3 regions of the Arthrobacter sp. NicSoilC5 genome follow, and region 3 is predicted to be linked to each of the others. Evidence: riboswitches for the same ligand, from Rfam matches in the RefSeq annotation. Region 3 holds a riboswitch; each other region holds the start of a gene.

The links. A riboswitch is a leader RNA that binds a small molecule or an ion and turns the genes downstream of it on or off. The one in region 3 is predicted to bind S-adenosylmethionine.
Region 1: linked by a shared signal. The riboswitch ahead of LDO22_RS16720 (cobalamin-independent methionine synthase II family protein) and the one ahead of LDO22_RS20740 (homoserine O-acetyltransferase) in region 3 are both predicted to bind S-adenosylmethionine.
Region 2: linked by a shared signal. The riboswitch ahead of LDO22_RS12275 (DUF1737 domain-containing protein) and the one ahead of LDO22_RS20740 (homoserine O-acetyltransferase) in region 3 are both predicted to bind S-adenosylmethionine.

What each region holds. Positions count from the first base shown of each region.
Region 1 covers NZ_AP024660.1:3,553,560-3,561,244, reverse strand. Annotated here, with positions in the region: gene LDO22_RS16750 (CoA-binding protein) at 1-447, shown strand, start outside; gene LDO22_RS16745 (hypothetical protein) at 509-1,450, opposite strand; gene LDO22_RS16740 (sigma-70 family RNA polymerase sigma factor) at 1,447-1,998, opposite strand; gene LDO22_RS16735 (DUF1508 domain-containing protein) at 2,295-2,666, opposite strand; gene LDO22_RS16730 (adenylosuccinate synthase) at 2,845-4,134, opposite strand; gene LDO22_RS16725 (M14 family zinc carboxypeptidase) at 4,369-5,385, opposite strand; SAM riboswitch class I at 5,483-5,587, shown strand; gene LDO22_RS16720 (cobalamin-independent methionine synthase II family protein) at 5,601-6,809, shown strand; gene LDO22_RS16715 (uracil-DNA glycosylase) at 7,021-7,650, shown strand.
Region 2 covers NZ_AP024660.1:2,607,486-2,615,170, forward strand. Annotated here, with positions in the region: gene LDO22_RS12270 (OpgC domain-containing protein) at 1-1,561, opposite strand, end outside; SAM riboswitch class IV at 1,730-1,845, shown strand; gene LDO22_RS12275 (DUF1737 domain-containing protein) at 1,859-2,134, shown strand; gene LDO22_RS12280 (rhodanese-like domain-containing protein) at 2,131-2,541, shown strand; gene LDO22_RS12285 (O-succinylhomoserine sulfhydrylase) at 2,542-3,750, shown strand; gene LDO22_RS21845 (hypothetical protein) at 3,815-4,294, shown strand; gene LDO22_RS12290 (DUF222 domain-containing protein) at 4,300-5,307, shown strand; gene LDO22_RS12295 (glutamate--cysteine ligase) at 5,396-6,622, opposite strand; gene LDO22_RS12300 (UDP-N-acetylglucosamine 1-carboxyvinyltransferase) at 6,692-7,685, opposite strand, start outside.
Region 3 covers NZ_AP024660.1:4,479,365-4,487,049, forward strand. Annotated here, with positions in the region: gene LDO22_RS20730 (VOC family protein) at 1-55, opposite strand, end outside; SAM riboswitch class IV at 217-331, shown strand; gene LDO22_RS20735 (bifunctional o-acetylhomoserine/o-acetylserine sulfhydrylase) at 376-1,698, shown strand; SAM riboswitch class IV at 1,802-1,917, shown strand; gene LDO22_RS20740 (homoserine O-acetyltransferase) at 1,930-3,045, shown strand; gene LDO22_RS20745 (MFS transporter) at 3,225-4,607, shown strand; gene LDO22_RS20750 (zinc-binding dehydrogenase) at 4,612-5,748, shown strand; gene LDO22_RS20755 (LysR family transcriptional regulator) at 5,784-6,716, opposite strand; gene mmsB (3-hydroxyisobutyrate dehydrogenase) at 6,828-7,685, shown strand, end outside.

The DNA.
Region 1 (7,685 bases), 930 kb from region 3:
CTGGCCCTGCTCCGGCAGGCGAAATCCATTGCCATTGTTGGAGCCTCTGACAAGCCGTCGCGGGCCAGCTACTTCGTGGCCACGTACCTGCTGTCCTCCACCCGCTACAAGGTGTACTTCGTGAACCCGGTGGTCAAGGAGATCCTGGGCCAGCCCACGTATGCGTCCCTGGCGGACCTGCCGGAGAGCCCGGACATCGTTGACGTGTTCCGCAAGCATGACGACCTTCCGGGCGTCCTGGACGAGGCCGTGGCCGCCGGTGCCAAAACACTCTGGCTGCAACTGGGTTCCTGGCACGAAGGCGTCGCGGCAGGCGCGGAAGCCGCGGGGCTCAACGTGGTGATGGACCGCTGCGTGAAGATCGAGCACGCGCGCTTCCACGGCGGACTCCACCTGGCCGGCTTCGATACCGGCGTGATTTCCTCCAAGCGCCAGGTCATGGCCTGACCGGGCACTGCATGAGGCGACAGCGGGTCCGTCCGACGGGCCCGCTGTTGCTGTGTTTCGGCTATTTCGCCGGAGACGTGGGCTTGGGCCCGGCTCCCTGTCCTGCCGCCTGGGAGCTTGTTTGGCCCTGCCCCGGCATCGCGTTGGCCGCGGAGCCCGCCGCCTTTTGTGCCTCGGCGGCTGCATCCCCGGCTGACGGCCCGGTGTTGGCCGCCGGGAGTCCGGCCTTCGCCGGCCCGGGAGCCCCTTGCCCTGCCGGCATCCCGTCCGTCGCGGCGCCGGGATTCTCCTTGCCCCTGCCAAGTCCATTGCCCTGCAAAGAAGTCCCGGGAGCCGCGGGCGTGCACGCTTCGGCGCCGGCCTCGTGTTTGACCGGGCCGACGCACGGCGGGAACCCGGTGTGCGCCCGTCCTGTGTGGCGGGAGGAGCCGGCAGGATCCCGAAGGAGGCTGGAGGCAAGATTTGCGGCATCGGCGGACTCACCGGGTGCAGGTGAGCCGGCAGCGGCAAGGTCCCCGTCGGAAGCCACCTGGGGGCCCCGGTAGCTGTAACCGGCGGCGGACGGTTCCCCCGCTGTACCGTTCCAGGGCGCCCAATCCTCCAGCAGGTGCTCCACTGGACTGGTTCCGGAAGTGCTGGAGCTGGCGGCTACCCCGCCAGCGCCCAGCCCCATCCCGGCCACCAGCACCAGGCCCAGCGCGGTGGGGCGGTGCCGCCGGCGGCGGCGGCGCGCCAGTTCGTCCCCAGGCAGCGCATCGGGCTGTCCAGTGGCCTGTACACCGGGCTGTTCCGGCACCTCTTCAGCTGCCTGTTCAGCTGCTTCCCCGCCCGGTTCCCCTGCCGTGAGCAGTGCGGCAAGCTCACCGCTGGGTTCCGGCGCGGGCAGCGAAGCCAGGGTGCCCAGCGACAGCAGGGCGTTGCGAAGGTCCGCATCCAGCTGGCAGCCGGCGTCCAGCAGCATGTCATCAACAAGGGCGGCGCGGTTTTCCGGGGCGGGTGTCATGGCGCGAGGTACTCCTTCACTGCGGCGAGTTCCCGGAGTTTCAACAATGCGCGCCGCTGAAGCTGCTTCACCGAACCGGCGCTCTTTTCCATGGTCTCAGCCGTCTGTTCCACTGTGAGGCCTCCCACCAGGCGCAGCGACAGGACGTCCCGCTGGTCCTGCGGCAGACCGTCCAGCAGCGTCAGGACCTCCTGGGGCGAAATGCGCTGCAGGGCTTCCTTTTCCGCTGAGGTGTCCACGCGCTGGTCGAGCTCGGGCTCGAAGGGCAGCTTGACCGGGCTCCGGCTTTGCCGCCGGTGGTCATCCACCATGCGGGCGTGGGCAACGGAGAAGATAAAAGTCCGCAGGCCGGATTCGCCGCCGTGCACGGTGTGGAGGCGGGGCAGCACGGAAAGGAACACTTCCTGCATGGCGGCCTCCGGATCCTCGACTCCCCGGGCTGTGAGGTAGCCCAGCACCTGTGATGCGTAGGTCTTGTAGACAAGGCTGAAGGCGGCAGTCCCGGAAAGCGGCTGGTCCGGAGCCTCGTCTGTCTGTGCATCGGTCACTGACGTAGTGCTTTCCGTCAAAGAAGGGTGTTGGCAAGGCGGGCGCTCAGTACATCCGGAACGCTGCCCTTACTTTACCCTCAGGTAACCACCCCCGCCGGAACCGCCACGGCGCCGGCAACAGGGCCGGTGCCGGGCCAGGCGGGTGCAGCCACCCTTGCGGAAAGACAAAAGAGCCGGCCTGGAACGTGATGGGGGACAGGTTCCAGACCGGCACTTCATAGGGGTAATCGCCGGGGCACCCCAAAGGGTTACGCGCTTTCAAAAAAACTTCTGAGAATTTCCTTCCCCGCCTGTCAGCGGGCTGCTGCCCTGGTCCACCGGCGTGCCGTGGCATGCCGGCGCGGCGCATTGGCCAGCGCAAAAGCGTGCCGCGTGGCGGGCGCGCGTTCCTCTCCGCACACGGGCACGACGGCGGCGGGCAGCCCGGCCGGAACAGCGGCAGCAGCCGCAGCGGGTTCAGCCGCGGGACGGGCTACGGTTCCGGCGGGACACAGGTCGGTGACCAGGCCCGTGCCGGCACATTCACGCACCGCGGCGATCCCTGCCGCCACAGCGGCCTTGTCCTCGAAGGGGCCGGAGACGGCGATAACGGCCCCGTCCGGAGCCAGGAGACGGAACCGGAAAAACGAATCAGCGTCGACGAATGCTTCAAATCTTCCGGCCATGACGATCCTTCCTTGGGCACCAGGTTGTACAGACGAGTCTGGCCGCGGCACCGGAAACCTCACAAGACCGTGCGCGTTAAGCCTGTGTAAATTCGCTGTCCGCCACCAAAAGAGAAGCGGCAGGCCACCTGCGAAAGGTGGCCTGCCGCCGTCGTCATGCCTGCTCCGGGAGGGCGCGTCAGTCGTTGATGAGGTCGTTCACCACGATGGTCTGGTCGCGGTCCGGGCCAACGCCGATGGCCGAGAACCGGGTTCCGGAGAGCTTCTCCAGGGCCAGCACATAGTTGCGGGCATTCTCTGGCAGGTCCGCCAGCGTCCGGGCTCCCGTGATGTCCTCGGTCCAGCCATCGAAGTACTCGAAGATCGGTTTGGCGTGGTGGAACTCGGTCTGCGTCATGGGCATCTCGTCATGCCGGACACCGTCGACCTCGTAGGCCACGCACACCGGGATCTGCTCGATGCCGGTCAGGACGTCCAGCTTGGTGACGAAGTAGTCCGTGAAACCGTTCACGCGGGAAGCGTGCCGCGCCAGGACGGCGTCGTACCAGCCGCAGCGGCGCGGGCGGCCGGTGTTGACGCCGAATTCGCCGCCGGTCTTCTGCAGGTACATGCCCATCTCATCGAAAAGTTCGGTGGGGAACGGGCCGGCACCAACGCGGGTGGTGTAGGCCTTGATGATGCCGATGGAACGCGAAATCCGGGTGGGGCCGATGCCGGAACCCACCGAGGCGCCGCCGGCGGTGGGGTTGGAGGAGGTCACGAACGGGTAGGTGCCGTGGTCCACGTCCAGGAACGTTGCCTGGCCGCCCTCCATCAGGACTACCTTGCCCTCGTCCAGCGCCGAGTTCAGGACCAGGGTGCTGTCGATGACCAGCGGGCGGAGCCGCTCGGCGAAGGACAGGAAGTACTCCACGATCTCGTCCACCACAACGCTGCGGCGGTTGTAGACCTTGACCAGGAGTTCGTTCTTCTGGCGCAGCGAGCCTTCCACCTTCTGGCGCAGGATCGATTCGTCGAAGACGTCCTGGACGCGGATGCCCAGCCGGGCCACCTTGTCCATGTAGGCGGGGCCGATGCCGCGGCCGGTGGTGCCGATGGCGCGGCTGCCGAGGAAGCGTTCGGTCACCTTGTCCAGCACCTGGTGGTACGGGGCCACCAGGTGGGCGTTGGCGGAGACCCGCAGTTTTGAGGTGTCGGCGCCGCGCGCCTGGAGTCCGTCGATTTCCTGGAAGAGGGCCTCCAGGTTCACCACGCAGCCGTTGCCGATGATGGGAACGGCGTTGGGGCTGAGAATGCCTGCCGGCAGCAGCTTGAGTTCGTACTTTTCACCGCCTACGACGACGGTGTGCCCGGCGTTGTTGCCGCCGTTGGGCTTGACGACGTAGTCAACACGGCCGCCCAGCAGGTCGGTGGCCTTGCCTTTTCCTTCGTCGCCCCACTGGGCTCCTACGATCACAATTGCTGGCATGGGATCCTCCCCCATTCGTTCGGACTGCCCGGGCCGGCCACCAGGTGGCGGGCCCATGCAGCGCCGTTCATGAGAATGCCCCGAACATACCGGCCTTCGCACAGCCGCAGCACGGCGCAGCGAAGCAAGAGTTCCGGGGCTCTTACCACCCAAGTTTAGCCGATGGGGCACTTTGTCCACTGTTGTGGCCCGCCGCGGTCCTTTCTGCCAAAAGGCCGCGGCGGCCGGTGCCGCCTATTCGTCCTCCGCCTCCCCGGCGGGCCGGGACGTCTGTTCGGCGAGCGTGTTCCAGAAGGAGGTGTCGGCGTCGGCAATGGACCCGTCCGCGATGGCCGCGGCCGTGGAGGTCAGCGTGGTGACGGTCTGCTTGATCAGGTAGCCGTTGCTGCGCTGTCCGAGTGCATAGCCGTCCAAATAGTGGTCCGACATGCCGCGCATCTCGAAGAGCAGGGTGGCGATGCCGTACTCCACGGAGATGCCGTTGCGGCTGATGGTTTCGGCACTGCCGCCCTGGTACTTGCCCAGGTGTCCCCAGCCGGTGGAGTCGACGTTGTTGAAGACCACCGCGCCGAGCTGCTTGGATTTTTCGACGACGGCGGGGTCGGCGTTGGGGGTGGTGGGGTACAGGATGGAGCCGGATACCAGCTTGCCGTCACGCTCCGCCCGGGTGCCCTGGTGGTGCAGGTCGATCATGTAGTCGATCCGGTATTTGCGCATGACGTTGTTGTGCAGCGCCTGGGTCTCCGGCTGGACCTTGGCCACGTGGTCGCGGTTCAGGTCCACACCCTCGGCGTTGTAGCGGGTGAGGTGCCGGTCCCCCTTGGCGAGGTAATTGTCCAGGGAGAAGTTCACGTCACCCATGGCGCCGTCCGCATTGAGCATGGGCACCACCAGGATGTTCACGCCTTTGAGGATGTCCGCGGATTTGCCGGTCCCCAGGTGCTTAATGAACTCCATGGCGCCCTCGGTGGTGAGCTGCTCGTTGCCGTGCTGCTGGGTCAGGTACAGGATGGTGGGCTTGGCGGGGTCCGAAATGTACTTGACCACGTGGATGTCGCGCCCCTTGACCGTCTGCCCGATGACCTCCAGCTCCATTGCCGGCTGGCGGGCATCCTGGTCCTTCAGGAACGAGACCATCTGTTCGTACGTGGCGAGCTTGGACGTGGTGATCTGGCCGTTGCCGTCGTAGGTGGGGCCTTCGCCCACAGCGTGTGCCAGCGGGGCAGGTCCTGCTACGACGGCCAGCGCCAGGGCTCCGGAGACGGCGAGGAAAGCCGCCGGGCAGCCCGTCGCGACATAAAGCGGCTCAGACTTGCCCCGGGGCAGGCATCTGGATTTATGTGAGAGTGAACCATCCGGAGCGGCCGAGAGACCTGGCTCGATGACGCCGCAGCAACCACGGTCCAGCAGGATTCCTGCCGGCCGAAGGTGCTACTGCCAGGACCGATGGAAAGGAAGATTCCAGCATGTCCCTGAACACCGACCACATCCGCGTCACCCACGCGGGATCCTTGCCCCGCACCCCGGAACTCATCGCCGCCAATGCCGCCAAGGAAACCGACGGCATCACCCCTGAATTCCTGGAACTCCTGGAGGCCTCCGTGGTGGAGGTGGTCCAGCGCCAGAAGGACCTCGGCATCGACATTCCCAACGACGGCGAATACGGGCACACGATGTCCAGCTCCGTGGACTACGGCGCCTGGTGGAACTACTCCTTTGCACGGCTGGGCGGCCTGGAGCCAACCAACGTGGACCGCTGGGCCGATGCCCAGGTGCACCGCTCCTCGCCCGGCAACATTGTCCTGACCTCATTCCCTGACCGGCGCGACCGGCAGGCGTTCAACGAGGCCTACAACGACCCCTCCTCGGGCATCCTGTCCCACCGCAAGAGCGTGACCCAGCCCAAGATCGCCGGACCCCTGACCTACACGGGCCAGGACCTGGTGGCATCGGACATCAGGAACCTGAAGACCGGCCTCGCAGCGGCCGGGTTGTCGGACGGCTTCGTAGCGTCCCTCTCTCCCGGCTCCTGCGCCCGCGTGGCCAACGAGTACTACAAGTCGGATGAGGAACTTGTCTACGCCTGCGCCGATGCTATGCGGGAGGAATACAAGGCGATCATCGATGCCGGCCTGACCGTGCAGCTCGATGATCCGTCCCTGGCCGAGAGCTGGGACCAGATCAATCCCGAGCCCTCCCTGGAGGACTACCTGAAGTTCATCCAGCTGCGCGTCGAGGCCACCAACTGGGCCCTCCGCGACCTGCCCCAGGAACAGATCCGGCTGCACGTCTGCTGGGGTTCCTGGCACGGTCCGCACACCACCGACATCCCCTTCGCCGACATCATCGGATCGGTGCTGCAGGTGAACGCCGGCGCCTACTCCTTCGAGGCTGCCAACGTCCGCCACGAACACGAATGGCGGGTATGGGAGGACACCAAGCTCCCCGAGGGCAAGGTGATCATCCCGGGCATCGTCTCGCACGCCACCAACGTGGTGGAACACCCGGACTTGGTGGCAGACCGCATTGTCCGCTTTGCCGACGTCGTGGGCCGTGAGAATGTCATCGCCTCCACCGACTGCGGCCTGGGCGGGCGGGTCCACCCGCAGATCGCCTTCGCCAAGCTGGAGGCCCTCGGCGAGGGCGCCCGCCGGGCCACCAGCCGCCTCTGGTAGCTGCGGGAGGCGAAGCGGGAACCCGCCGGTTCCGTGCCCTGGCTGAGTCAGGTGCACGGGACCGGCGTTTCGTTTCCCGGGGCTTGCTAAACTGGGTAAGGCCGACCAGGAATCGGCCCACCCCAATCAACCGCCGCTGATGTGTCGCGCCCCCGCGTGCCCGTTTCCGTGGCGGCAGCAACGCCAATCCCCGCAGGAGAACCAGCACTTCATGACAGCCCTGGCACCCGAAACATTCCACGAACAGCTCATGAGCCGCCGCTACGACCCCAGCGTTGCTGCCGTTAACGAGCTCTGCGATTCCCTGCAGGAGACCAAGCCCGGAACCGTGGTCCCCTATGTGGATCCCATGCACGACGTGGAGGAATGCCGCATCATCAGCCTGTTCTCCAACATTGGCGAGGCGGACCCGTCCGGGTTCATCACGGCCGGGGACCAGGACGCCGCGACCCGCATGCTGGGACTGCAGTGGAAGCTGGGCCTGCGCCCCGAGTTCGTGATGCCGTGGAACGTCCACCCCTGGCACGTTCCCGGTGAGCCCAACGGCAAGTTCACTCCCGACCAGATCCAGGCAGGCCTGAAGCCGCTGCTGAAGTTCCTGGCCCTGGTGCCCCGTGCCTCCGTCATCGTGGCGCACGGAACCGAAGCCAACCGGTTGGCCAACGCACTCCTGAAGACCGAAGTTCCGCTGCTGTGGCGCCGTGGCCTGAAGACCTACAAGGTACGCTCCCTGAGCGGCCGCGCCTTCGCCGGTTCCCCCGCTCGCCAGGAGGAGTACCTCGAGGACATGCGCGCGGCCTACGCCGACGCCATGGCACGCACCGGCATCGCCAAGCCTTAAGCGACCGACGGCGGGTGGTTACCTTTCCAGGAAAG
Region 2 (7,685 bases), 1.9 Mb from region 3:
GCACGGCCAGGGCGGTCACGTAGAGCTTCCCGGCCCGGCGGGACGTCAGGTCCACCACCCGGCCGAAGTCCTCCTTGGCCTTGGGCCCGTACACCATGCCCACCACCAGGCCGGAGAACAGGACGAACAGCTCCGCGCCTGACACGAAGCCCACCGCCTCCTGGGTGAGCAGCTGGAACAGTGAGGCCATGCCCAAGTGGTTGACCACCACAAAGACAATGGCCAGTCCGCGCAGCAGGTCCACCCGCGAATCCCTGGTGGAAGGGTCCTGGTAGCTCCAGGACGTGGCGGTGTTGATCCGGCGGGGAACCTGCCACAGGGCCACCAGGAGGATGACCATGGCGGCACCAACGGTCCAGGGGGCGGCGCCGGAAAGCGTGTTGGCCCGCACGTAGGTGCCCGTGGACGCCACATCCGTGACAGGGCCGGTGACCATCGGCGATGCCTTCAGCCTGTCCAGGGCGGCCTTGGCAATATCCGGGCTTCCCGTGAGCAGCCAGCTTATACTTGCCACGCCGGTATCCCGCGTGCTGGTCCGCTCGTCCCACACCACGGCGGCCGTCCCGGCGAAAGCGGGTGACGTGGCAGTGGCCACCACCTGGTCCCACCAGCCCGTCTTGATGTCCGCCTCGGGCGCCCCACCGGACGCAGGGCTGTAGAAGGCCGAAGTCTGGAGGAGGAAAGGCTTTTTGCGTCCCTCGGCGTAGGTGCCGTAGAAGTTTTCGCCGCCGGAGGCCGTCAGCATCTCCTGGAGTTCGCCCGGACGCGGCGTCGTGTTGACGGCGGCCCCGCCGGCAGTGTCGTCGTGATAGGCGGTCAGGCCCACCCAGTCCACGGCGTCATCGCCCGGGTAGTAGGGGGCATAGGCGCTGTCGCTTCCGTTCCAGGTCCCGTCCCCGTTCGTATCCAGGAGGGAAAACCCGTCGCTTCCCGGCTGCGGGGCATTCCGGTTCCGTTCAAAGGGGTAGTCCTTGCCCAGGTAAGGCGCCCACACCATGGCGGCCCGGCCGCCGTCGTCCTTCTTGAAGGCTGCCGCCACGGCCTGGAAGGCCTGCCGGTACGTGGCCGGCTGCTGGCCCCAGGCCACCCAGCTGGCATTCATATCGGGGGCGAACCGGACCAGCAGTTGGCCCTTGAACCCCGATGTCAGGTCGCGGACCTGGGCTGCGAACGCTTCCGCCTCCGCGGGGCCGAGCTGGTCCAGGGGCACCGACGGCTTCACCGTGAGCAGGGCGTGGGCGCCTTTGGCTGCAGTCTGCTGCAGGAAGCCGTCGATGTCATTCCGCTCCGATTCGCGGTACGGAATGGTGATGTCGTGGCCGAAGACGGCGGGGCCGGCGCCCAGCCTGTCGCTGAAGCCCGCGGCCGTATCCTCGCCCCACTCGAGGACCGCCCCCAGCCACGGCTTGCCCTTGTCCGGTGCAGCAGGCGCCGCGTGCGCCGGGCCCGCCGGGACCACCAGGGCCAGGAGGGCGATGAACGCCGCGGCGAAAAAGGCTGCGATGGATCGCGGACGGTTTCGCCGGATGGCGGCGTGGTGGTGCGATACGTGTGCCCGCATGCTGACAAGGACCCCCCGGTACTCATTGCTCTGGATACGGGGCGGCGCCCCCGGTAAGAACTTTATCGGCCCATGGGCATAACCCGTGCCGTGACGCGGACGGCTCAATTACGGAACATGACGACGGCGGCGATGCGGCCGGGCGCGGCAGGTGTTACGTTTTTGGGGAGTAATGAGTACCGGCGCCAAGCCCTGACTTGCCGGTCGGCAACCCTCCCTTTCGCGGCGGGGTGCCTCAGGTGAATACTCGGCATATCGACCGATTCGAGCTGCAAGCGTGAGAGAAGGAGATCCGTCGTGTCCGACGCACCCGCCCCTGACGAAAGACTGTCCTACCGCCTGATTACGGGCGCGGACAACCGTGAATTCTGTGAGCGGATCTCCGCTGCACTCGCCGATGGCTACGTCCTGCACGGCAGCCCGGCGGCGACCTTCAACGGCACCACCGTCATCGTGGCGCAGGCAATCGTCCTTCCGGCCGCGATCGCTTCAGCCGACGCCGCCGTGGCCACCGCCGTGGACCAGCTCGATGCCGAATTTGAGGGCGAGTTCGACGGCGAGGGCCACGCATGAGCTACGCGGGAGACCTGACGCCGCAGGAAGCCTGGGCCAAGCTGGAGCAGGGCGCCATCCTGGTGGATGTCCGCACCGAGGGCGAATGGGCCCACATCGGCATCCCGGACACCAAGGCGACGGACAACGATCCCCTGTTCATCCAGTGGACCTTCCCCGGCGGCATCCCCAACCCGGACTTCGTCAAGGACCTCCAGGAGCAGGCGCCGGAGGATCCCCACGCGGAACTGCTGTTCCTGTGCCGGTCCGGCCAACGGTCCATCGCGGCCGCGACTGCCGCCACCCAGGCCGGCTTCACCGCGTACAGCGTGCTGGAGGGCTTCGAAGGCGAGCCCGACCGCTATGGCGAGCGGACCGTCAATGGCTGGAAGAACCGCGGCCTCCCCACCAACCTCGGAAAGAACTAAGTGACCTTCAACCCAGACGCCCCCGGCTGGAACCCCGACACCCAGGCAGTCCGCGGAGGCCTGGACCGCTCCAACTTCCAGGAAACATCCGAGGCCATCTTCCTGAACTCAGGGTTCGTCTACGAATCCGCCGCGGCAGCCGAACGCGCCTTCACCGGCGAGGACGAGCGCTTTGTCTACTCCCGCTACGGCAACCCGTCCGTGGCCACCTTCCAGGAACGGCTCAGGCTGCTCGAAGGCACCGAAGCATGCTTCGCGACGGCGTCGGGCATGTCCGCCGTGTTCACCGCGCTGGGCGCCCTGCTGGCTGCGGGCGACCGGGTGGTGGCCGCCCGGTCACTGTTCGGTTCGTGCTTTGTGATCCTGAACGAGATCCTGCCCCGTTGGGGTGTGGAGACGGTCTTCGTGGACGGCCCGGACCTGGACCAGTGGCGCGAAGCCCTGTCCAAGCCCACCACCGCCGTCTTCTTCGAGTCCCCGTCGAACCCCATGCAGGAGATCGTGGACATCGCCGCCGTCAGCGAACTGGCGCACGCGGCCGGGGCCACCGTAGTGGCGGACAACGTCTTTGCCACTCCCCTGCTGCAGCGCTGCGGGGACCTCGGCGCCGACGTGATCGTCTACTCCGGCACCAAGCACATCGACGGGCAGGGCCGGGTGATGGGCGGAGCCATCCTGGGCACCAAGGAATTCGTCGACGGACCGGTGAAGCAGCTGATGCGCCACACCGGCCCCGCGCTTTCCGCTTTCAACGCCTGGGTCCTGACCAAGGGCCTGGAGACCATGGGCCTGCGCGTCAACCACTCCTCGGCCACCGCACTCCGGCTCGCAGAATGGCTTGAGGAACAGCCGGCGGTGAGCTGGGTCAAGTACCCGCTCCTGAAGTCGCACCCGCAGTACGGGCTGGCGGCAAAGCAGATGAGTGCAGGTGGCACGGTCCTTACCTTCGAGCTCGCTCCTTCCGCCGGACGCACGGGCAAGGAAGCGGCGTTCGCACTGCTGGACGGACTGCGGATCATCGATATCTCCAACAACCTCGGTGACGCAAAGTCCCTGATCACTCACCCCGCCACCACCACCCACCGGGCCATGGGCCCGGAGGGGCGGGCCGCCATCGGCCTGAGCGACGGCGTGGTCCGGCTCTCGGTGGGGCTCGAGGACCCGGAGGACCTCCTCCGCGACCTGGAACAGGCGCTGAAGCAGATCTAGCGGGGGCGGGACCAGATCCGCCTGGCCAAATACAGATGTCAGTGCCTCGTTGGATGATGTCGGTATGGGAACCAGCGGTGTCGGGGTGGTGCTGGCGTCACTCGATGCCTCTGTTGCCGCCCTTGATTCGCTGAACCGTGAGGACTCTTTCCTTGCTGCCGGGGCGGGTGCTGGTGCCGGTATGGATGTGTTGCAGCGTCGGTATGGGATCAGGCTGGAAAGGCTTGAGGTTGCGGCCCGGCTGGAGGCGCAGCTCGCTGCGGTGAAGGCACAGGACACTGCCGAGGCAGTGGAGTTCCAGCGCGCCCTGACCCCGCCGGACGCCTCGATCCATGACCGCACTTACGCTGACATGTCGGTGGTGGAGGAGATCGCCGGTGTCCTGACTATCAGCTCCGCGGCCGCGGGCGCTTTGGTGGACCAGTCACGGCGGATCTGTTCCCTGCCGCCGGTGTTCCAGGCCTTGGCCGCGGGCGCGATGTCGTGGCAGCACGCCCGGATTGTCGCCGACGAAACCGAGGCCTCACCCCGGAGGGCGCGCTGAAGCTGGTGGCGCATTTCTTCGACCCTGACGCACCCCAGCCCGCCCGCGGCGCGGCCCCGGGTGACCTCGTCCCGTCAAGGTTCCGGGCCAAGGTCCGTGGGTGGCGGGAACGCCACCATCCGGAATCGATCGAGAAGCGCCATGTAAAAGGGGTAGCTGACCGGCGGATGGAATACACCCCCGAGCGGGACGGTATGGCCTGGGTCTCGCTCTACCTCCCCGGGGACACCGCCTGCGCCATCTGGAACCGCACCACCGCCACCGCCCGCGGACTCCAAGGTCCCACCGAAGAGCGCACCCTCACCCAGCTCCGCCCCGACATCGCCGCCTCCCTGCTGCTGGGGGCTGGCATGAAGCCCGCAGCCGGGGAGACCGCCGCCCACGCCGAGGAAGACGGTCCCGGCCCCGGCGTTCAGGGCACGCAGGGTGTCACCGGGATCGGGCAGGTCCCCACCCCGCGGGCCGACGTCCTGGTGATGGTGCCCGTATTCTCCCTCCTCGGAGTGACCGATGAACCCGCCGTACTGGATTGTTTCGGGCCGATCCCGGCGTCCATGGCACGGAAACTTGTCGCCGACGGGGCGGAATCGTTCTACCGGGTCCTCATCGACCCCCGCGACGGCGCACCCCTGGAAATCGGAAGGAAGAACTACCGGCTCACCGAGGCCATCAAACGTTGGATCAGGATGCGCGACACCAAGTGCAGCTTCCGGGGCTGCACCAACCGCACCCCCGACAACGAAACCGACCACCTACAAGCCTGGCAACACGGCGGCACCACCAACGTCAGCAACCTGGCCCAACTCTGCCCCAAACACCACCGGCTCAAACACCACAGCCAATGGACACCGGACCCGGCCAACACGAATGAACCACCCGGCTGGACCTCACCAACGGGACGGCACTACAACGCCGAATACCAGGACTCAGAACCAACCCGCTGGCCCCCGGGCATCCTGCCAACACAACGAAGCCCGCTGGAACAGGTCCTTCTACAGCGCCTCGCTACCTAGCACCTGCTTCGCTCCGGGTCTCTACACCTGCCGTTCTACAAGACACCTGAGGTTCTACAAGTCTGCGCGCCTGGCGGCTCTTGCCCCGTCAGGCCTGCCGGACACGCAGCAGCTCGGGCGTGGCCGCCACGTCCGCAAGGTCCAGCGCATCACGCATGGTCAGGTGGACGGCCTGCCGGACCACCGCGCCGAACCCCATGTCCTCCGGCGGTTGCCCCGCCAGGGCCTTGTCGCGGGCGCGGCGCTGTTCAGCGGACCCTGTCCCGCGCGCGATGATGTCCTCCACCCCCTGACGGGCCAATGCGAGCTCGCCCTGTTCGTCAAGGACGGGGGCCAGGTAATCCACCAGGGAACGCACCACATCCGCAGCCGGCGCCGGCCGGAAGTTGCCAAAGTCCAGCAGTTCGCCGCTCAACCCGGCACTGCTGGCCTGCCAGGACGCCATCCGCAGCAGGACGGTGGGAACGGGCGCAGGGTCCACGTCGTCCCGCCACTCCCGGCTGGCGGATTCCACAAGTGCCCGGACCAGCACGGCGATGAGTGCGGCGTCCCCGGCCCGGAGGCATACGTCCGCCACCCGCACCTCCACCGTGGGGTGGTTGCGGGAGAGCCGCGCGTCGAAATAGAGCATGCCCTCGTCGAGCATGACGCCGCTGTCCAGCAGCCGGGTCACCACCCGGCGGTAGGCAGGGTACGTCCCGTAGATGCCGGCCGGGCCGGCTGTGGGCCAGCGGTTCCAGGCCTGGGTGCGGTAGCTTTCGAAGCCGGTGGGGACGCCGTTCCAGAACGGCGAGTTCGCGCTCAGCGCCGTGAGGACAGCCAGTTTGTCGCGGATGCGGTCCAGGACCGCCACCCCTTCCTCCGGCGATTCGATGAAGGTGTGGACGTGGAAACCGCAGGTGAGCTGTTCCTGGGCGGTGAGGCCGAAGCGCTCCAGCATCCTGGCATAGCGCGGGTCGGGTGTGGTGTGGCTGGGCGATGCCACGGGTGAGGTGGCCAGCGCCGCCACCCTGGCTCCGTGCTTCCGGGCTGCCTGGTCGGCCAGCGCCCGGCCTGCCCGGATCTGCTCCAGCAGGCCGCCGTACTCCCGGCACGGCCGGGTCTGCGTCTCGATCTGCTCAAGCTTGAGCTCGGCACTCAGGCCCATCTCGTCGTCGTAATCCGCCTGGTTGCCGGCATGGCGGCCATCCAGGTCCACGGGAAGATCGTCTGCTGCGACGCGGTGGCTGGCGAGGAGGGCGTCGGCCAGGGCAAGCGGCTCCCCTGACTCCGGATCAACGATCAGGAGTTCTTCCTCTACGCCAAATGTACGCATACGAATATTCTGCGGCAGCGGGCGGCCATTGGAACCGTGGCCCGCCGTTCATGACGAAGCGTGAATGGGTCAGTCCTGGAAGTACTCCACCTTGGCGCCGATGGTGTTCAGCCGCTCCGCCAGGTCCTCGTAACCACGCTCGATCACATAGATGTTCCGCAGCTCGGACACACCCCGCGCTGCGAGCATGGCCAGCAGGAGGCAGGCGGCAGGCCGGAGCGCGGGCGGGCAGCCCACCTCGGCGGCGCGCCACTTGGTGGGTCCGTTGACGTAGATCCGGTGCGGGTCCAGGAGCTGCACCTGCGCGCCGAGCCGGTTCAGCTCCGTCAGGTAGATGGCGCGGTTCTCGTATACCCAGTCGTGGATCATGGTCTGGCCGTGGGCGTTCGCAGCAATGACGGCGAAGAACGGCAGGTTGTCGATATTCAGCCCGGGGAAAGGCATGGGGTGGATCTTGTCCTCCGGGGCACGCAGCTCGGAGGGTTTGGTGGTCACGTCCACCAGGCGGGTGCGGCCGTTGCGGGCCATGTACTCGCCCGAAATCTCCAGCTTCTGCCCCATCTGGCCCAGAGTGGCCAGTTCGATCTCCATGAATTCGATGGGTACCCGGCGCACGGTGACCTCGGAGTTGGTGACGATGCCGGCCGTGATGAGGCTCATGGCCTCGATGGGATCCTCGGAGGGGAAGTATTCAATCTCGGCATCGATTTCCGGCTGCCCGGTGATCTTCAACGTGGTGGTGCCCACGCCTTCAATGGTGACGCCGAGCATCTGCAGGTAGAAGCACAGGTCCTGCACCATGTAGTTGGGGCTGGCGTTGCGGATCACGGTCGTTCCGGCGCGGTGCGCCGCGGCCATGATCGCATTTTCGGTGACGGTGTCCCCGCGTTCGGTGAGGACGAAGGAGCGGTCCCGGGTATCGGCGGGCGGCGCCTGCACGGTGTAGAAACCTGCGGTGGCCTCCACTGACAGGTCGAACTCGCGCAGTGCCTGCATGTGGGGCTCCACGGTCCGGGTGCCCAGGTCGCAGCCGCCGGCGTAGGGAAGCCGGTACTCACGGGAC
Region 3 (7,685 bases):
TAGTGGCCGCGAGGCCATCGTGTTCACAGGCGTAAGAGACGTGATCCATGCGCATGCGAACATCTTGGCACTTTGTGATCAGGCTCTCAGCTAAGGGCACCCTTACTAGTATTTGTGGCGCCCGGCGCCCCCGTTATTCGGCCGAGACAGTGGCCGGAAGACCATGTTCGTCACAATGCTGTCCACGGCAACCGTCCGGTTCCTAGACTGGGCCCAGGTCATGAGTGCCAGCGCCAAGCCCCGGCTCGCTGGCCGGCAACCCTCCATCCGCGGTGGGGTGCCCCGGGTGAAGACCTGGCTCCCCGGCAACAGCCGGGAGCAAGCGCGGCCCGTACTGCCGGTGAGCATGCCGGGCCCATGTCAAAGGAGATTTGGATGTCCAACGGATGGTCCTTCGAAACCCGCCAGATCCACGCAGGCCAGGCGGCGGACAGCGCCACGGGGGCCCGCGCCCTGCCTATCTACCAGACCACGTCATTCGTGTTTCCCAGCGCTGAAAGCGCCGCCAACCGTTTTGCCCTGGCTGAACTTGCGCCCATCTATACCCGCATCGGCAATCCCACCCAGGATGCCGTCGAGCAACGGATTGCCAGCCTCGAAGGAGGCCTGGCCGCGCTGCTGCTGAGCTCCGGGCAGGCCGCCGAAACCTTCGCTGTCCTGAACATCGCCGAGGCAGGCGACCACATCGTGGCCAGCCCCAGCCTTTACGGCGGAACCTACAACCTGTTTGCGCACACGCTGAAGAAGTTCGGCATCTCGGTGACCTTCGTGGCCGATCCGGACAACCTGGACCAGTGGCGCGATGCCGTGCAGCCCAACACCAAGCTCTTCTTCGGTGAAGTGGTGTCCAACCCGCGCCAGGACGTCCTGGATATTGAAGGCATCTCCGAGGTGGCCCACCAGGCCGGGGTTCCGCTCATTGTGGACAACACCTTGTCCACGCCGTACCTGATCCGCCCGCTGGAGTGGGGTGCGGATATTGTCCTGCACTCGGCCACCAAGTACCTGGGCGGCCACGGCTCGGCCATCGCCGGTGTCATCGTCGATTCCGGCAAGTTCGATTTCGGCAAGGATCCGGAGCGGTTCCCCGGCTTCAACACCCCGGACCCCACGTACAACGGCCTGGTCTACGCCCGCGATCTCGGTGAAGGCGGCGCACTCGGCGCCAACCTCTCCTACATCCTCAAGGCCCGTGTGCAGTTGCTGCGCGACCTCGGCTCAGCCGTCTCGCCCTTCAACGCGTTCCTGATTTCCCAGGGCCTGGAGACGTTGAGCCTGCGGGTGGAGCGCCACGTTGCGAACGCCACGGAAGTGGCGCGCTGGCTGGAGGCAAGGGACGACGTCGAATCCGTCGCCTACGCGGGGCTGCCCTCCAGCCCCTGGTACGAGCGTGGCCGCAAGTACGGACCCAAGGGGACGGGCGCCGTCGTGGCCTTCAACCTGGCCGGCGGGGCAGAGGCGGGCAAGCGCTTCGTCGACGCCCTGGAGCTGCATTCCCACGTGGCCAACATCGGCGACGTCCGCTCCCTGGTCATCCACCCCGCGTCCACCACGCACAGCCAGCTCTCGCCGGAGCAGCAGGTTGTGGCCGGCGTGCACCCGGGCCTGGTCCGGCTTTCCGTTGGCCTGGAGCACATCGACGACATCCTGGCCGACCTGGAGGCAGGCTTCCGGGCAGCCAAGGGCGCCGACGCGTAGCCCCAAACGCGAGCGTCGCAGCATGTGCCGGCCGGCGAACCGGGAAGTCACAACCAGTCATACTCTTGGCCTGGAGTGGGGGGTGTTTCGTACACTCGAACCAGGTCATGAGTGCCAGTGACAGCCCCGGCTTGCTGGCCGGCAACCCTCCATCCGCGGTGGGGTGCCCCGGGTGAGGACCTGGCCTGCCGGTCAGACGACGGCAGGCAAGCGCGTAGAAGAGGTCTTGCCATGACGGTTACCGTCGCCCGAACCACCATCCCCCAACACGGAATCGTCCGTTACGCCTCCATCGGGGGACTGGAACTCGAAGCCGGGGGATACCTCCCGGACGTCACCCTGGCCTACGAAACCTGGGGGACGCTCAACGCGGACGCCAGCAACGCCATCCTGATCGAGCATGCGCTGACCGGCAGCACCCACGTGACCCGCGGCGACACCGACGAAGAAGGCTGGTGGGAACAGCTGGCCGGCCCCGGCGCTCCCGTGGACACGGACCGCTTCTTCGTGGTGTCCATCAATATCGTTGGCGGCTGCTACGGATCTACGGGCCCGTCATCGCCCGCGCCGGACGGAAAGCCCTGGGGCTCCAGGTTTCCCCTCGTCACGCTGCGCGACAGCACCGTTGCCGAGGCAAGGCTCGCGGACCAGCTGGGCATCAAGAGCTGGTTCGCCGTCCTCGGCGGATCCATGGGCGGCGCCCGCGCCCTGGAATGGGCGGTGACGTACCCGGAAAGGGTGCAGCGCTGCGCGGTGATCTCCGTGGGAGCCGCCAGTACTGCCGAACAGATTGCCTTCGCGCAGGCCCAAACGCTGGCCATCCGGCAGGACCCCAATTTCAACGGCGGGGACTACTACGGCGGTCCGTGCCCGGAAGACGGGCTGGCGCTCGCCCGGCGCATCGCCCACATCACCTACCGGTCGGCTGCCGAACTGGAAGGCCGCTTCGGCCGGGCACCCCAGGCGCCCGAGTCGCCCCTGCAGGGGGAAGTTCTTGCCTCCCGCGGCCGCTACCAGGTGGAAAGCTACCTGGACCACCAGGGCAACAAGCTGGTGAAGCGCTTCGATGCCAACAGCTATATCGCCCTGACCGAGGCACTGATGAGCCACGATGTGTGCCGGGGACGGGGAACCTTGACCGAAACCCTCGCCGCCTCCACGGCACGGTTCTTCGTGGCCGCCGTCGACTCGGACCGGCTCTATTTTCCGTCGCAGTCCCACGAACTGGCCCAGGCGCTGCCCGGGGACGTGGACGTCCATGTCATCCAGGCACCGATCGGGCACGACGGGTTCCTCACCGAGATCGGGCAGTTGGGCGGCCGGCTGCGGAACAGCTTCCTGGTCTAGGCGCCGCCTGGCGCACAGCCCTTAATGTGCATTCCTGCAGATGCGTTCTGCACTAATCGGCGTTGAGGTTGCGCCGCAGGCAGACCATACTCATCGAATCCGGCTTTCGTGGTGTGCATCACACCCGTCTGCCATTGACTGGTCCCCGTGGTGTCGACGACGACGCCGAAGGAGTTCGCATGAGTACGGAAAGCTCCGCCGCAAGGCGTACAGAGGAAACCGACGTCAAGGCCTCAGGCCTGAAGAAAGTGGTGACGGCCTCCATGGCCGGCACGGTCGTGGAATGGTACGAGTTCTTCCTCTACGCATCGGCCGCCACCCTGGTGTTCGGGAAGGCCTTCTTCCCCAACGCCGGCACGGAACTGGACGGCATCATCGCTGCCTTCCTCACCTATGCCGTCGGTTTCGTCGCACGCCCTATCGGCGGCATTGTCTTTGGCCACTTCGGCGATAAGTTCGGCCGCAAGCAGCTGCTGCAGCTGAGCATCATCCTGGTGGGGGTCTCCACCTTCCTCATGGGCTGCCTGCCCACCTTCGGACAGATCGGCTACTGGGCGCCCGCGCTGCTGGTCTTCCTGCGGTTCGCCCAGGGCTTCGCCGTGGGCGGGGAATGGGGCGGCGCCGTGCTCCTCGTGGCAGAGCACAGCCCCAGCAAGTCCCGCGGCTTCTGGGCCAGCTGGCCGCAATCGGCAGTGCCGCTGGGCAACCTGCTGGCCACGGCCGTGCTGTTCGTCCTCTCCTCCACGCTGACGCAGGACGCGTTCCTGGGCTGGGGCTGGCGCGTGGCGTTCTGGCTCTCCGCCGTGATCGTCATCATCGGTTACTACATCCGCACCAAGGTCAACGACGCCCCCATCTTCCTGGAGGCCCGCAAAGAGGTGGACGCCGGCCATAAGGGCTACGGCGTGGCCGAGGTGTTCCGGCGCTACCCGCGCGGCGTCTTCACCGCCATGGGCCTGCGCTTCGCGGAAAACATCCTCTACTACCTGGTGGTCACGTTCTCCATCACCTACCTGAAGACGGTGGTGCAGGCTGACACCACGCGGATCCTGTTGCTGCTGCTCCTTGCGCACGCCGTCCACTTCGCCGTCGTGCCCATGGTGGGCAAGCTGTCGGACCGCTTCGGCCGCAAGCCCGTCTACATGGCCGGCGCCATCATGGGTGCCACCTGGGGCTTCTTTGCCTTCCCCATGATGGACACCAAGAACGATGTCATCATCCTGGCGGCCATCATGATCGGCCTGGTGTTCCACGCCTTCATGTATGCCGGGCAGCCCGCCATCATGGCGGAAATGTTCCCCACCCGGATGCGGTATTCCGGCGTCTCCCTGGGATACCAAGTGACGTCCATCGTGGCGGGCTCACTGGCGCCGATCATCGCCGCGTCCCTGCTGGGTACCTACAAGTCCTCCGTCCCGGTGGCGGTGTACCTGCTCATCGCGTGTGCCATCACCGCCGTCGCGGTCTTCTTCCTGAAGGAAACCCGGGGCATCTCGCTGCACGACGTTGACGCGGCCGACGCCAAGGGCACGGCAGACCTGCTCGCTGCCAGCAAGAAGTAGGCACATGAAAGCCGCCGTCCTCTATTCCACCGTTCCCGCCCCGGCCAGCGCCGAGGGAAAACAGAGCTACGCCGAGTCCCGGCCCCTGCTGGTGCAGGAGCTGGAGCAGCCGGAGCCGCGCGCCGGTGAGCTCGGAGTCTCCATCACCTACTCAAGCCTGTGCCATTCGGACCTGTCCGTCGTGGACGGTTCACGCGTCCGGCCCCTTCCCATGGCCCTGGGACACGAGGCCGTGGGGCGGGTGGTGTCCGTGGGCGACGGCGTCTCCGACGTATCCGTGGGGGACCATGTGGTTCTGGTGTTCGTGCCCAGCTGCGGCCAGTGCCGGGCCTGCCTTTCCGGCAGGCCCGCGCTCTGCCACCGGGCAGCTGAGGTGAATGGATCCGGAGACCTGCTCCATGGTCCGGCACTGTTGCGTACGCCGGCGGGGGAGCGGATCAACCACCACCTGGGCGTTTCCGCCTTCGCTGACTACGCGGTGGTTGCGCGGGAATCAGTGGTGGTGATTGACGACGACGTCCCGGACACCGTGGCGGCGATGTTTGGTTGCGCCGTGCTCACCGGAATGGGAGCGGTGTTCAACACCGCCGCAGTCGGCCCCGGCCAGTCCGTGGCAGTGTTCGGCCTGGGGGCGGTGGGCCTGTCCGCCGTGATGGCGGCCCGCCTGGCAGGGGCCACAAGCGTCATCGCCATCGACCCCAACCAGGGGAAGCACCAGCTGGCCCGCAACGCCGGGGCCACCGCGGTAGGGACGCCGGAGGACGCAGGGCGGCTGATTGAGGAAGCAGCCGGCGACGGCGTCGACGTCGCCATTGAAGCGGTGGGCTCAGCCGGTGTCATCGCATCCTGCCTGCAGCGGGTCACCAGGGGTGGCGCGGTGGTCTCCGTGGGCCTGCCCCACCCCTCCGCAGAGTTGACGGTGCCGGCCCTGCAGTTCGCCGGGGCCGGCAAGCGGCTGCTGGGCTCCTACATGGGCGACGCCGTTCCAGCGCGGGACATCCCCAGGTACCTCGGGTACTGGCGGGACGGCAAACTGCCGGTTGAGCTGCTGCACACCGACACCCGGCCACTCAGCGAGATCAACGAGGGCCTTGATGCGCTCGCAGCGGGACAGGTAGTGCGGCGGCTCTTCCGGGCCTGAACTGTCAGGCCCGGTTCTTCACCCGGCCCGGCTCCTCACCCGGCGAGCAGCAACGAGCGCTCCTTCACCTCGTCCTTCAGGGCCGCGATCACGGCCTGCACCCGCGCTGACCGGAGCGACTCCGGCCGTGCAACGGCCCAGATGGGCAGCTGGCGCTCAAAATCACCTGGCAGGACGGGGACGAAATCTTCACGGTCTCCCACCATGAAGTTCGGCAGCAGCCCAATGCCGGCGCCCTGGCGCACCGCCTCCACCTGGGCGAACACGCTCGTGGCCTGGAAGCTTGTCCTGGGCGTCGGAAGCTGTGATGACCAGCGGGGCCCAAGCTCCGCCACTTGGAGCGCAGACTCCACGTAAGAGACAAACGCGTGCTGCCCCACGTCGTCGAGCGTTTCCGGCAGGCCGTGCTGCGCGGCATAGCCGGGGCTGGCGTAGAGGCGCAGGTAGTAGTTGCTCAGGAAGATGGTCTGCGCGGTGCTGACGTCGGCCCGGCCCACCACGATCTCCAGGTCCACCCCTGACCGGTTCTGGCTGACTTTCCGGGTGGCACTCAGCATCTCGATGTTCAGCTGCGGGTTTTGCTGCTGGAGCCGCACCAGCGACGGGGTGACGAACACGGCTCCCACTCCGTCCGTGGTGGCGACCCGGACCAGGCCGGCAAGGGCACTCTGGTCCTGGCTGATCAGGCCCGACAACGAGCCAAGGGTGCTTTCGATCGCCTCCGCCGCCTCTACCGCGGCCGCACCAAGCTTCGTCAATTCCCAGCCGTGCGGGCTGCGCTCCAGGGTACGCCCGCCCAACTGTTTGTCCAGGGCCAGGATCCGGCGGGAAATAGTGGTGTGTGTGGTGCCCAGGGTCTCGGCCACCGCATTGAACCGGCCCAGGCGCGCCACGGTCAGCAGGATGAGCAGGTCGTCGGGGCTGGGCAACCGTCTCGAATCCACGGGCGGCCTTCCTCTTGTGTGCATCAATGCACAGAGCGTCTGTAATTTTTCCCCTTGATTGCACTCTAGCAGGGTGTGATCGTAGACACAGACATGCCGGCAGTAACGCCGGAATGGAAGCAAAGGAGCTTACGCATGGCAGTTATCGGATGGATCGGCCTGGGCAACATGGGCGGCCACATGTCGGTGAACCTGGTGAAGGCCGGGCACGATGTGCGCGGCTTCGACCTTAACCCCGCGGCACTGGCAGCCGCCCAGGCAGGCGGCGTCAAGCGTGCAGCCAGCATCGCCGAAGCGGTGGACGGCGCGGACGCCGTGTTCACCATGCTGCCCAAGGGTGAACACGCCCGCGCCGTCTACCTCGGGGAGGACGGTGTTCTGAAGCATGCGGATACCCGCACGCTGCTCATCGACTCCTCCACCATCGACATCGCCTCCGCGCAGGAACTGCACGACGCCGCTGCTGCCGCCGGCTTACGCTTCGTGGACGCCCCGGTGTCCGGCGGAATGAGCGGTGCCGAGGCCGGAACCCTGACGTTCATGGTGGGCGGTGAAGAGGGTGCCGTCAAAGACGCGTCGGGCTACATCGGGCCCATGTCCGGAAACATCATTCCCACCGGTGGTCCCACCACGGGCCAGGCAGCCAAGATCTGCAACAACCTGATGCTTTTCATCAACCTCGCCTCCACCGCGGAGGGTGCGGTCCTGGCTGACCGGCTGGGCCTGGACAAGCAGGTCTTCTGGAACATCGCCTCGGTCTCGTCGGGGGACTCCTGGGCGCTGCGGACCTGGTACCCGGTCCCCGGAGTGGTTCCCACCGCGGCCTCCAACAACGACTTCGCACCCACATTCACCACCGAGCTCGCGAACAAGGACATCGGCCTGGCCATCAGCGCCGCCGAGGACACCGGCACGCCCCTGGAAATCGGCAAGCACGTCCAGCAGCTGTTCCAGCGACTCATCGATGCCGGTGATGCGGGCAAGGACTGCTCC